4 regions of the Nissabacter sp. SGAir0207 genome follow, and region 1 is predicted to be linked to each of the others. Evidence: predicted binding sites of a transcription regulator. Region 1 holds the regulator's gene; each other region holds the start of a gene.
The links. The regulator CRP, encoded in region 1, controls carbon source genes, mostly activating them, when cyclic AMP is high. The targets are predictions, from matches to a motif close to ATGTGANNNNNNTCACAT.
Positions count from the first base shown of each region.

Region 2: C1N62_RS11265 (nucleoside-specific channel-forming protein Tsx) is a predicted target of CRP. The motif match lies at 1,115-1,132, and genes of this name have one in related genera.
Region 3: ompW (outer membrane protein OmpW) is a predicted target of CRP. The motif match lies at 1,321-1,338, and genes of this name have one in related genera.
Region 4: C1N62_RS09130 (YchE family NAAT transporter) is a predicted target of CRP. The motif match lies at 1,595-1,612, and genes of this name have one in related genera.

Region 1 is NZ_CP028035.1:277,798-279,999, reverse strand. Features, by position in the region: gene C1N62_RS01195 (phosphoribulokinase) at 1-332, shown strand, start outside; gene C1N62_RS01190 (OsmC family protein) at 362-769, opposite strand; gene crp (cAMP-activated global transcriptional regulator CRP) at 1,099-1,731, shown strand; gene C1N62_RS01180 (YccS/YhfK family putative transporter) at 1,793-2,202, shown strand, end outside.
Region 2 is NZ_CP028035.1:2,560,453-2,562,654, reverse strand. Features, by position in the region: gene C1N62_RS11275 (GNAT family N-acetyltransferase) at 1-155, shown strand, start outside; gene C1N62_RS11270 (low temperature requirement protein A) at 233-787, shown strand; gene C1N62_RS11265 (nucleoside-specific channel-forming protein Tsx) at 1,177-2,046, shown strand.
Region 3 is NZ_CP028035.1:2,097,424-2,099,625, forward strand. Features, by position in the region: gene trpA (tryptophan synthase subunit alpha) at 1-10, shown strand, start outside; gene C1N62_RS09045 (BON domain-containing protein) at 175-489, shown strand; gene ompW (outer membrane protein OmpW) at 545-1,177, opposite strand; gene C1N62_RS09055 (YkgJ family cysteine cluster protein) at 1,465-1,857, shown strand; gene C1N62_RS09060 (YciC family protein) at 1,907-2,202, shown strand, end outside.
Region 4 is NZ_CP028035.1:2,112,627-2,114,828, forward strand. Features, by position in the region: gene C1N62_RS09125 (ABC transporter substrate-binding protein) at 1-9, opposite strand, end outside; gene C1N62_RS09130 (YchE family NAAT transporter) at 701-1,345, opposite strand; gene adhE (bifunctional acetaldehyde-CoA/alcohol dehydrogenase) at 1,867-2,202, shown strand, end outside.

The sequences.
Region 1 (2,202 bases):
TGGACTCGGTGGTACGGTCGATGGAGGATTACATCAACTACATCACGCCGCAGTTCTCCCGCACCCATATCAACTTCCAGCGCGTGCCGACGGTGGACACCTCCAACCCGTTTGCCGCCAAGGCGATCCCCTCGCTGGATGAGAGTCTGGTGGTGATCCATTTCCGCGGGCTGGGGGCGATCGATTTCCCCTATCTGCTAGCTATGCTGCAAGGCTCATTTATTTCCCATATCAATACATTAGTGGTGCCGGGCGGCAAAATGGGGCTGGCGATGGAGTTGATCATGGCACCGCTGGTGCAGCGGCTGCTGGAGGGGAAAATCATCAAGTAAACGGGGGCGGCGGGCCGCCCCCCTGGGCGTCACTCGACGCTGACAATCTCAAAGCTATGGGTCACTGACGCGGCCTTGCCCAGCATCAGCGACACCGAGCAGTACTTCTCTGCCGAGAGGTTGACGGCGCGCTCCACGCTCTTCTCCGTCAGCCCCTTGCCGCTCACCACAAAGTGCAGGTTGATGTGCGTAAAGGTGCGCGGCACCTCGTCGCGGCGCTCTGAGGTCAGGCGCACCTCACAGTCGCGCACATCCTGCCGCGCCTTCTGTAGGATGGAGACCACATCAATCGCGCTACAGCCGCCCACGGACATCAGCACCATCTCCATCGGGCTGGGTGCCTTGTCACCGGCATTGCCATCCATCAAGATCTGGTGACCCGACGCGGACTCCCCCAGAAACGTCAGCCCTTCCACCCACTTTACCCGTGCCTGCATAGCCTCACCCTCCGATTATTTTCTGAAAATAGCCTAACCCCTCGCAGCCAAACAGGCAATCGGGCCGATCTTCATCATGCTGAAGCGAGACAACAGAAGACACTCGGTTCAGGCTGTGATAAAACAAACCCGAAACAAAATGTTCTGTATGGAGCAAGGTCAGGTTTTCAATGGAACGACGAGGCCGCCGTTTGGCGACTTTTCAGCCTCCGCCTTGCAGCATTATCAGACAGTTAATACTCTTGAAAGAGGCGTATTTTCAAAACGCCGTACAGGGAACTCTGAGCCCTGTGATTTTGGGCAGCGATTACAACAGAGGATAAAAGCAAATGGTTCTCGGCAAACCGCAAACAGACCCTACTCTCGAATGGTTCCTGTCTCACTGCCATATTCATAAATACCCTTCCAAAAGTACGCTGATTCACCAGGGTGAAAAGGCTGAAACGCTCTACTACATCGTGAAAGGTTCGGTCGCCGTGCTGATCAAGGATGAAGAGGGCAAAGAGATGATCCTCTCCTACCTCAACCAAGGGGATTTCATCGGCGAGCTTGGCCTGTTCGAAGAGGGCCAGGAGCGCAGCGCGTGGGTACGCGCCAAAACGGCTTGTGAAGTGGCGGAGATCTCCTACAAGAAATTCCGTCAGCTGATCCAGGTCAACCCGGACATCCTGATGCGCCTCTCCTCCCAGATGGCGCGCCGCCTGCAAGTTACCTCCGAAAAGGTGGGCAACCTCGCCTTCCTGGATGTGACTGGCCGTATCGCCCAGACCCTGCTCAATCTGGCGAAACAGCCTGATGCCATGACCCACCCCGATGGTATGCAGATCAAGATTACCCGCCAGGAGATTGGCCAAATCGTGGGTTGCTCCCGCGAAACCGTCGGCCGCATCCTGAAAATGCTGGAAGATCAGAACCTGATCTCCGCCCACGGCAAAACGATTGTCGTCTACGGCACCCGTTAATCCCGGATCAACACGGCGCAGCTGCGGCCCCCCGCACTGCGCCGTTCTTCCCTGATTGAACATGTGGCGCCGCCTTATTTACCATCCTGAAGTCAACTACGCCCTGCGGCAAACGCTGGTGCTCTGCCTGCCTGCGGCCATCGCGCTGCTGTTCGGCCAGCTCCAGGTCGGCTTGCTCTTCTCACTGGTGCCCGCCTGCTGCAACATCGCCGGTCTCGACACGCCCCATCGGCGCTATGTAAAACGTCTGGCCATTGGCGGCACGCTGTTCGCCGGATGCAGCCTGATACTGCAACTGCTCTTGCTCTACGCCCACTGGCCGCTGCCGCTGATTTTGCTGGCGCTGGCGCTGCTGCTCGGCGTGACAGGCGAGCTCAGCCCGCTGCATGGCCGGCTGCTCAACGGCACGCTGGTGGCGGCCATCTTTACCCTCAGCATGGCTGGCACCACGCCGCTCTGGCAGGCGCCGGG
Region 2 (2,202 bases), 1.6 Mb from region 1:
TGGCGGCCTGTGCGCGCCACTGGCCGCAGGCGGCGGTGGTGCTCTCGGCGCAGGCCCACTTGCAGGCGTTCTACCGCGGTTTTGGCTTCTCGCCCTGCTCGGAAGTCTATGATGAGGATGGGATTCCCCATATCGACATGCGCCGAACTGTCTGAATTTCACGCAGGCACGATCTTTTGTCAAAAAAATCGGGTAACGTGGGCTTTCCCCCTGCTTGCTGGAGAGAACCGAGATGCCAAGAACGCTCTCCCGTTACCTGATGGTGGTCACCGCGCTGCTGGTGCTGGCCGCCTGGATGACCATCACCGCGCTGAGTGACCTGCCACCCAGCACGCCGGTGCTGCTGGCGGCGCTCTCCGCGCTGCTGGGGGCGCTGGCGATCTGGTGCCTCTACTATGCCGCGCTGGCACAGCCGGTGCGCCCGGCATGGCCGGGCAGCAGCGGCCACCTGACCCATGTGGTGATGATCATCGCCCTCTGCGCCTGGGCGGTGGGCAATGCGCGCGTCATCGCCTACCCGATGCAGGCCACCCACCTGCCGGCCGCCTGTGTGCTGGTTGGCGCGCCGCTGGCGTGGCTGGCGGCACTGATGCTGTGGCAGTACCGGCGCGGCCTGCGGGTGCCACGCCAGCACCTGATTGGGCTGCTGGCGCTGGCGCTGCTGCTGCCGGTAAGCGGCTATGCCGATCTACTGACCACCAATGGTCTGGCGACGCTGATCCTGCTGGCGGTGCTGCTGTGGGAGCCGCTGGCGCGCAGCCGTCGCGCCGCCTGGCGATCGCAATAGGGCGCGGCGATGCCCGCCCACTTCCTTACCTTTCCTGCCTAAAAAGCCAGCAAACGGACGCCACCGATTGCGTCTGGCTAAGTAAACGATTGCGCAGCCGCAAAAAAACAGTATCTTTACGTCCCGTTACAGATTGTGATCGTCCTCACGAAAAACATGTATCACTATGCAACTAAAATTGACATTTATTGACATAATCGCATATTAAGTGACACCTGATTATTGCCGGTAACAAGGTTTGGAGCGCCGCCCCTCATTACGGCTGCTCACCGACCGGCTGAGTGGCTTCTGATGACACACCTGAATGAGCAATAACGCTGCCGCATGTTGTGTGGTTCACCACATCCCCGTTTGGCAGGGAATCGCCCTTTAAAGCACTGGTAATGACAATGAATAAAACTCTTCTCGCCGCGGGCGCTCTGGCTGCCCTCTCTTACAGCGCCACCTCAATGGCGGATGACACACAGGGTGAGTACCTCTCCGACTGGTGGAAACAGAGCGTCAACGTGGTGGGCAGCTACCACACCCGCTTCGGGCCGCAGCTAAACAACGATCTCTATCTGGAGTATGAAGCCTTTGCCCACAAGGATTGGTTCGACTTCTACGGCTATGTGGACGTGCCGAAAGCCTTTGGCGTCGGCAATGGCAACGACGTCGGCATCTGGGACAAAAACGGCTCCCCGCTGTTCATGGAGATCGAGCCGCGCTTCTCCATCGACAAGCTGACCGGCACTGACCTGAGCTTCGGGCCGTTCAAAGAGTGGTACTTCGCCAACAACTACATCTTTGACATGGGGCCGGACAGCGACAACCGCCAGAACACCTGGTACATGGGTCTGGGCACCGACATCGACACCCACACCCCGCTGAACCTGTCACTGAACGTCTACGCCAAGTACCAGTGGGAGAACTACAGCGCCGCCAACGAAAACAGCTGGGATGGCTACCGCTTCAAGGTGAAGTACTTCCTGCCGCTGGGCGATGTCTGGGGTGGCCACGTTAGTTACATCGGCTTCACCAACTTTGACTGGGGCTCTGACCTGAACGAGAACGGCAACAAGGCGCGCACCAGCAACTCCATCGCCTCCAGCCACATTCTGGCGCTGAACTACGCGCACTGGCACTACTCCTTTGTGGCGCGTTACTTCCACAACGGCGGCCAATGGCAGGATGGCACCGAGCTGAACTTCGGCAAGGGCAACTTCGACGTCAAGTCCACCGGCTGGGGCTACTACGCGGTGATCGGCTACAGCTTCTGATCCCCGTCCCAGACGCGCAAACCCGGCCCCGGCCGGGTTTTTGCTTTTTTGGCTGGCTTTTTGCCCGTCTGGCTAAGTTTTGCGCAAAATCCTGCGCGATCCCGCCTGCCGGTTGTGGCATAATGCGCGCCTCATCACATTCCAAACCAAGAGCGA
Region 3 (2,202 bases), 1.8 Mb from region 1:
CCGCCGCTAGTTCCCCCACGCCTTACCCTTTTGTGCGGTAAGGCGTTCTTTGTGCTACTTATTTCTCCTGTCGATTTGTCGAATCGCCATCTATCTACCAGACTTATTGAACCTGCGCTGGCCGCAGCCGTTGGCCGTGGCGCTCGCCACCCTAAATTGACATGGAGAATGGATATGAAGTTATTTAAAGCCTTATCTGCAATGTGCATGGCGCTGATGGTGGCGCTGACCCTGTCGGCCTGCGCGCCGACCGCCAAATCCGAGGGCACCGGCGGCTATATCGATGACACCGTGGTGACCACCAAGGTGAAATCTGCCCTGCTGGCGGATGACTCGCTGAAATCCCGTGAGATCAATGTAGAAACCTTCAAGGGCCGCGTGCAGCTGAGCGGGTTTGTCAGCTCCATGGCGGACGCCAACCATGCCGTCCAAGTGACGCGCCAGGTGACAGGCGTGAAGTCGGTTGAGAACGCGATGCAGATCAAGTAACGCGGCAGCCGCATAAAAAAGGCGCACCCCGGTGCGCCTTTTTTGCCTCTGGCGATCAGAAGCGGTAGCCCGCCCCAAACATAAACACCCAGGGATCGATGCGCGTGTCGATGCTCTGGTGCTCACCGCCAGCATTGAAGCGTGCCTTGGTTTCAATGTTCATCCACCAGACCGACATATTCAGCAGCCAGTGCGCGTTCAGGTTGTAGTCCAGCCCCGCCTGACCCGCGATGCCCCACGAGTCCTTCAGGCTGAGATCGCTCAGTCCCGCTGAAGTGCCGGTGTCATTGAACTTCTCATCAAAGAAGGTGGTGTAGTTGACGCCCACGCCCAGATAGGGGCGCAATTTGTCCTGTTTGTCGCCGAAGTAGTACTGCGCCATCAGGGTTGGCGGCAGTTGCTTCACCTCGGCGATGGTGCCCGTGGATTGCAGGCCAATCTTATGCTTGAAGGGCGTCGCCGCCAGCAACTCCACGCCGATGTTGTCGGTCACCAGATAGCTGAAGGTCAGCCCTAGCTGGGTATTGTTATCGACATTGAACGGGCCAAGCCCCAGCACATTGTCCGATCCCTCGGTCGGGCGCACCGTCGCTGTCCCGGCCCGGACGATAATGTCCCCGGCCTGATGCGCGGAGACCACCGCCGGCAGGGCCGCCGCGGCCAGCAGAATCCAAGACGCCTTCTTCATTTTCCACTCCTTTTGGCTCAAACACCTTCACGCGTAAATAGTTAATGTCATTGCATTTATATTTTGAATGCGTGCGCATCTTTACATTGATTTGACAAAGGTGTCATCCCGTCACTTCTTGCTGATTTCATTAAAAAACAATGAATTGATCTAGATCAAAAGCAGGTCACTTTTCTCGGGGCTTTTTTGGCTTAAAATTTCATTTGCGTAACGTGGGGGGCGTGGGTAAGTTGCTCACTCCCTGTGGGTTTTGGTTCGAAGCCGTAAGGAGTCGGTGGGTAATCAAGATGAGCGAACATCTTAATCCTTGTGTCAGTTGTGGCGCCTGCTGCGCCCATTTCCGGGTCTCTTTCTATTGGGCTGAAGCGGAGGACGGTGGCGGGGTTGTGCCTGTCGATCGTACCGAGCCGCTGACCCCGTTTCTTCGTTGCATGCAAGGAACCAACAGTAAATCGCCGCGCTGCGTCGCGCTTGAGGGCGATATTGGACACGCTGTCTCCTGCTCCATCTATTTGAACCGGCCGACCCCGTGCCGGGAGTTTGACCAATCCGGTGAGAACGGCGTGCATAATGATGCCTGCGACCGGGCGCGGGCGCGCTATGGCCTGCCGCCCCTGCCGGTCACTCTGCCGCCGGATGACGCCCTGACGCTGAACGCGGGGTGCCACACTGGTCCGTAACAGGTTACAATCAGCGGCTTACTGATTTGATTGTCGCCAAGGAGTTTTCATGCCCATCACGGCCAACACGTTGTACCGTGACAGTTTTAATTTTATGCGCAACCAGCTTGCCAGCATCCTGTTGCTGGCGCTGCTGACTGCCTTTATTTCTGTCTTGCTGAATCAGGCCTTTACCCCTGACAGCGGCCAGCTTGCCATTCTGGCCAATGCAGAGAGTGACCTGACCTCAACGGCTGGCATGGGGCTGCAGGAGATTATCCAGCAGATGTCCCCGGAGCAGCAGATGGTGTTGCTGAAAGTCTCTGCCGCGGCGACCTTCTCCGCGCTGGTGGGCAATGTGCTGTT
Region 4 (2,202 bases), 1.8 Mb from region 1:
CAATGCCATGAAACATGCGAAACGTGCGGGTGTCACCTTTAATGATCCTACTGCCACTCTCCCCTCCCCATTGCATTCATCTACAGATAAGTAAGCATTAACAAGCAATTTCCAAGCCTGCTTTTCGGCATGGCCGACTGAGTTCCCGCGACAGGGCGGCTTTGGAAATTAGCAGAAGCAAAAAACGGGTGCCAATATATTTTACGGAAATGTTAAGCATTTCTCTTTTATAAGCCTTCCACCTTGGAAGAAACAGGCTTGCTTCACGTGACTCAATAAAATTGGCAGTAATATCAGCCAGTTAATTGATTCACAATTTACATTGGCCCTGAAAAGTGGCGCTGTAACAAATTATTCAAAAACAAAGCGTTAACTTATGTCGCCGTCAAAGAATAAATCGCTATGCGGCTGCTGTTTAACACTAATAACATCTTGTCACACGTCCGACAAGTCCTTCAGAAAGATGTGATTAAATTAACATCATAGGTAAGTAGCGGGGAGAGATGGGGCAAGAGTAAAGCGGGGAAAATGTTTGAAAACAGTGAAGTGAACCGTTTTAGCACAACGACATCAATTTTATGCCACATTTTAGTGCAACTGCCGTTTAACACTGCGGATGTTGCACCAAATAATAGCATTTAATCTGGCGCGAATTATCTGATGCGCCCCACCGGGCGCATCAAAAAGAGAGGGAACTAGATTACAGCAGGCCGGGGAAAATGGTTTTGATACCGTTCACAATAAATTCAATGCCCAACGCCATCAGCAGCAGCCCCATGATGCGGGTAACGACGTTGATGCCAGTCTGGCCCAGCAGCCTGACCACCAGCGGCGCGGCGCGGAACAGTAGCCAGCAGCAGAAGGAGAAGAGCGCGATCGCCAGTGTCAGCCCCAGCAAATTTTGCCAGCTGTGGTAGCGCGAGCTCCAGACGATGGTGGAGCTGATGGCACCCGGCCCGGCCATCAGCGGCAGGGCCAGAGGCACCACGCCAACGCTTTCACGAATGGCGCTCTCGGACTTCTCCTGCTTGTTCTGCTTATCTTCCCCCAGCTTGCCGCTGATCATCGACATAGCGATGGTGACCACCAGAATGCCACCCGCGATGCGGAACGAGTCAATCGAAATGCCGAACAGCCGCAAAATGGCGTCACCCAAAAACAGGGAGGTGCAGAGGATAATGGCCACGGAGAGATTGGCGGTCAGGTTAGTTCTGTCTCTGCCTGCGGCAGCCTGATAGCTGGTCATGCTGATAAATACCGGCAGGATGCCAATGGGGTTGACCAAGGCAAAAAGGCCGATAAAAAATTTAATGTATCCTGAGAAATCTAACAGTGTCTGGCTCATGCAGAACTCCGCTAACAGGGCCATAGGGATGAAGTTTTGGAAGGCGCTAATGTAATAGAATCACCACCGGTAATCCATCAACTTCCCTAGCATTTAATATTGATATTAACCTACATCAAGAAATAATTAACCAAGTTTTGGTGCCTATATATTTTTACAGTTGCTTCGCGATTAAAAATAAAAGCCTGCTCTTATGTTTGAGAAAATTTATCGTTTAATTGCGCGCTGAAAGGTGTCAGCTTGGAGTTTTTTTGATCTAAATCAAAAAGAGCCACCCTGCAGGGGCGTAAAATCTTCACATACCCAACAACGGCAGGCCACTCGCTCTTGTCACACCAGGTTGCCACAGGCGCCGGCCCACTACACAGCAGCACTCTGACAAGCTCTTTCAGTAAATAAGCAATATTGCAGCTCCCCGATGGAACGGGATCCCAGGCCCAGCTGGCCAGGGTCGTGAGAACTATACTTGCTGCGCTGACAGCTCATTTACTAAAAGAGTTTAACCTTATCAGGAGAGCATTATGGCTGTAACCAATGTCGCTGAATTGAACGCGCTCGTCGCCCGTGTCAAAGAAGCCCAGCGCGAGTATGCCAACTTTACTCAAGAGCAAGTCGACAAAATCTTCCGTGCCGCTGCCCTCGCGGCCGCTGATGCCCGCATCCCCCTGGCGAAGATGGCCGTTGCTGAGTCCGGCATGGGTATTGTGGAAGACAAAGTCATCAAAAACCACTTTGCCTCTGAATATATCTACAATGCTTACAAAGATGAAAAAACCTGTGGCGTTCTGTCAGAAGATGACACTTTCGGCACCATCACCATCGCAGAACCCATTGGCCTGATTTGTGGGATTGTCCCC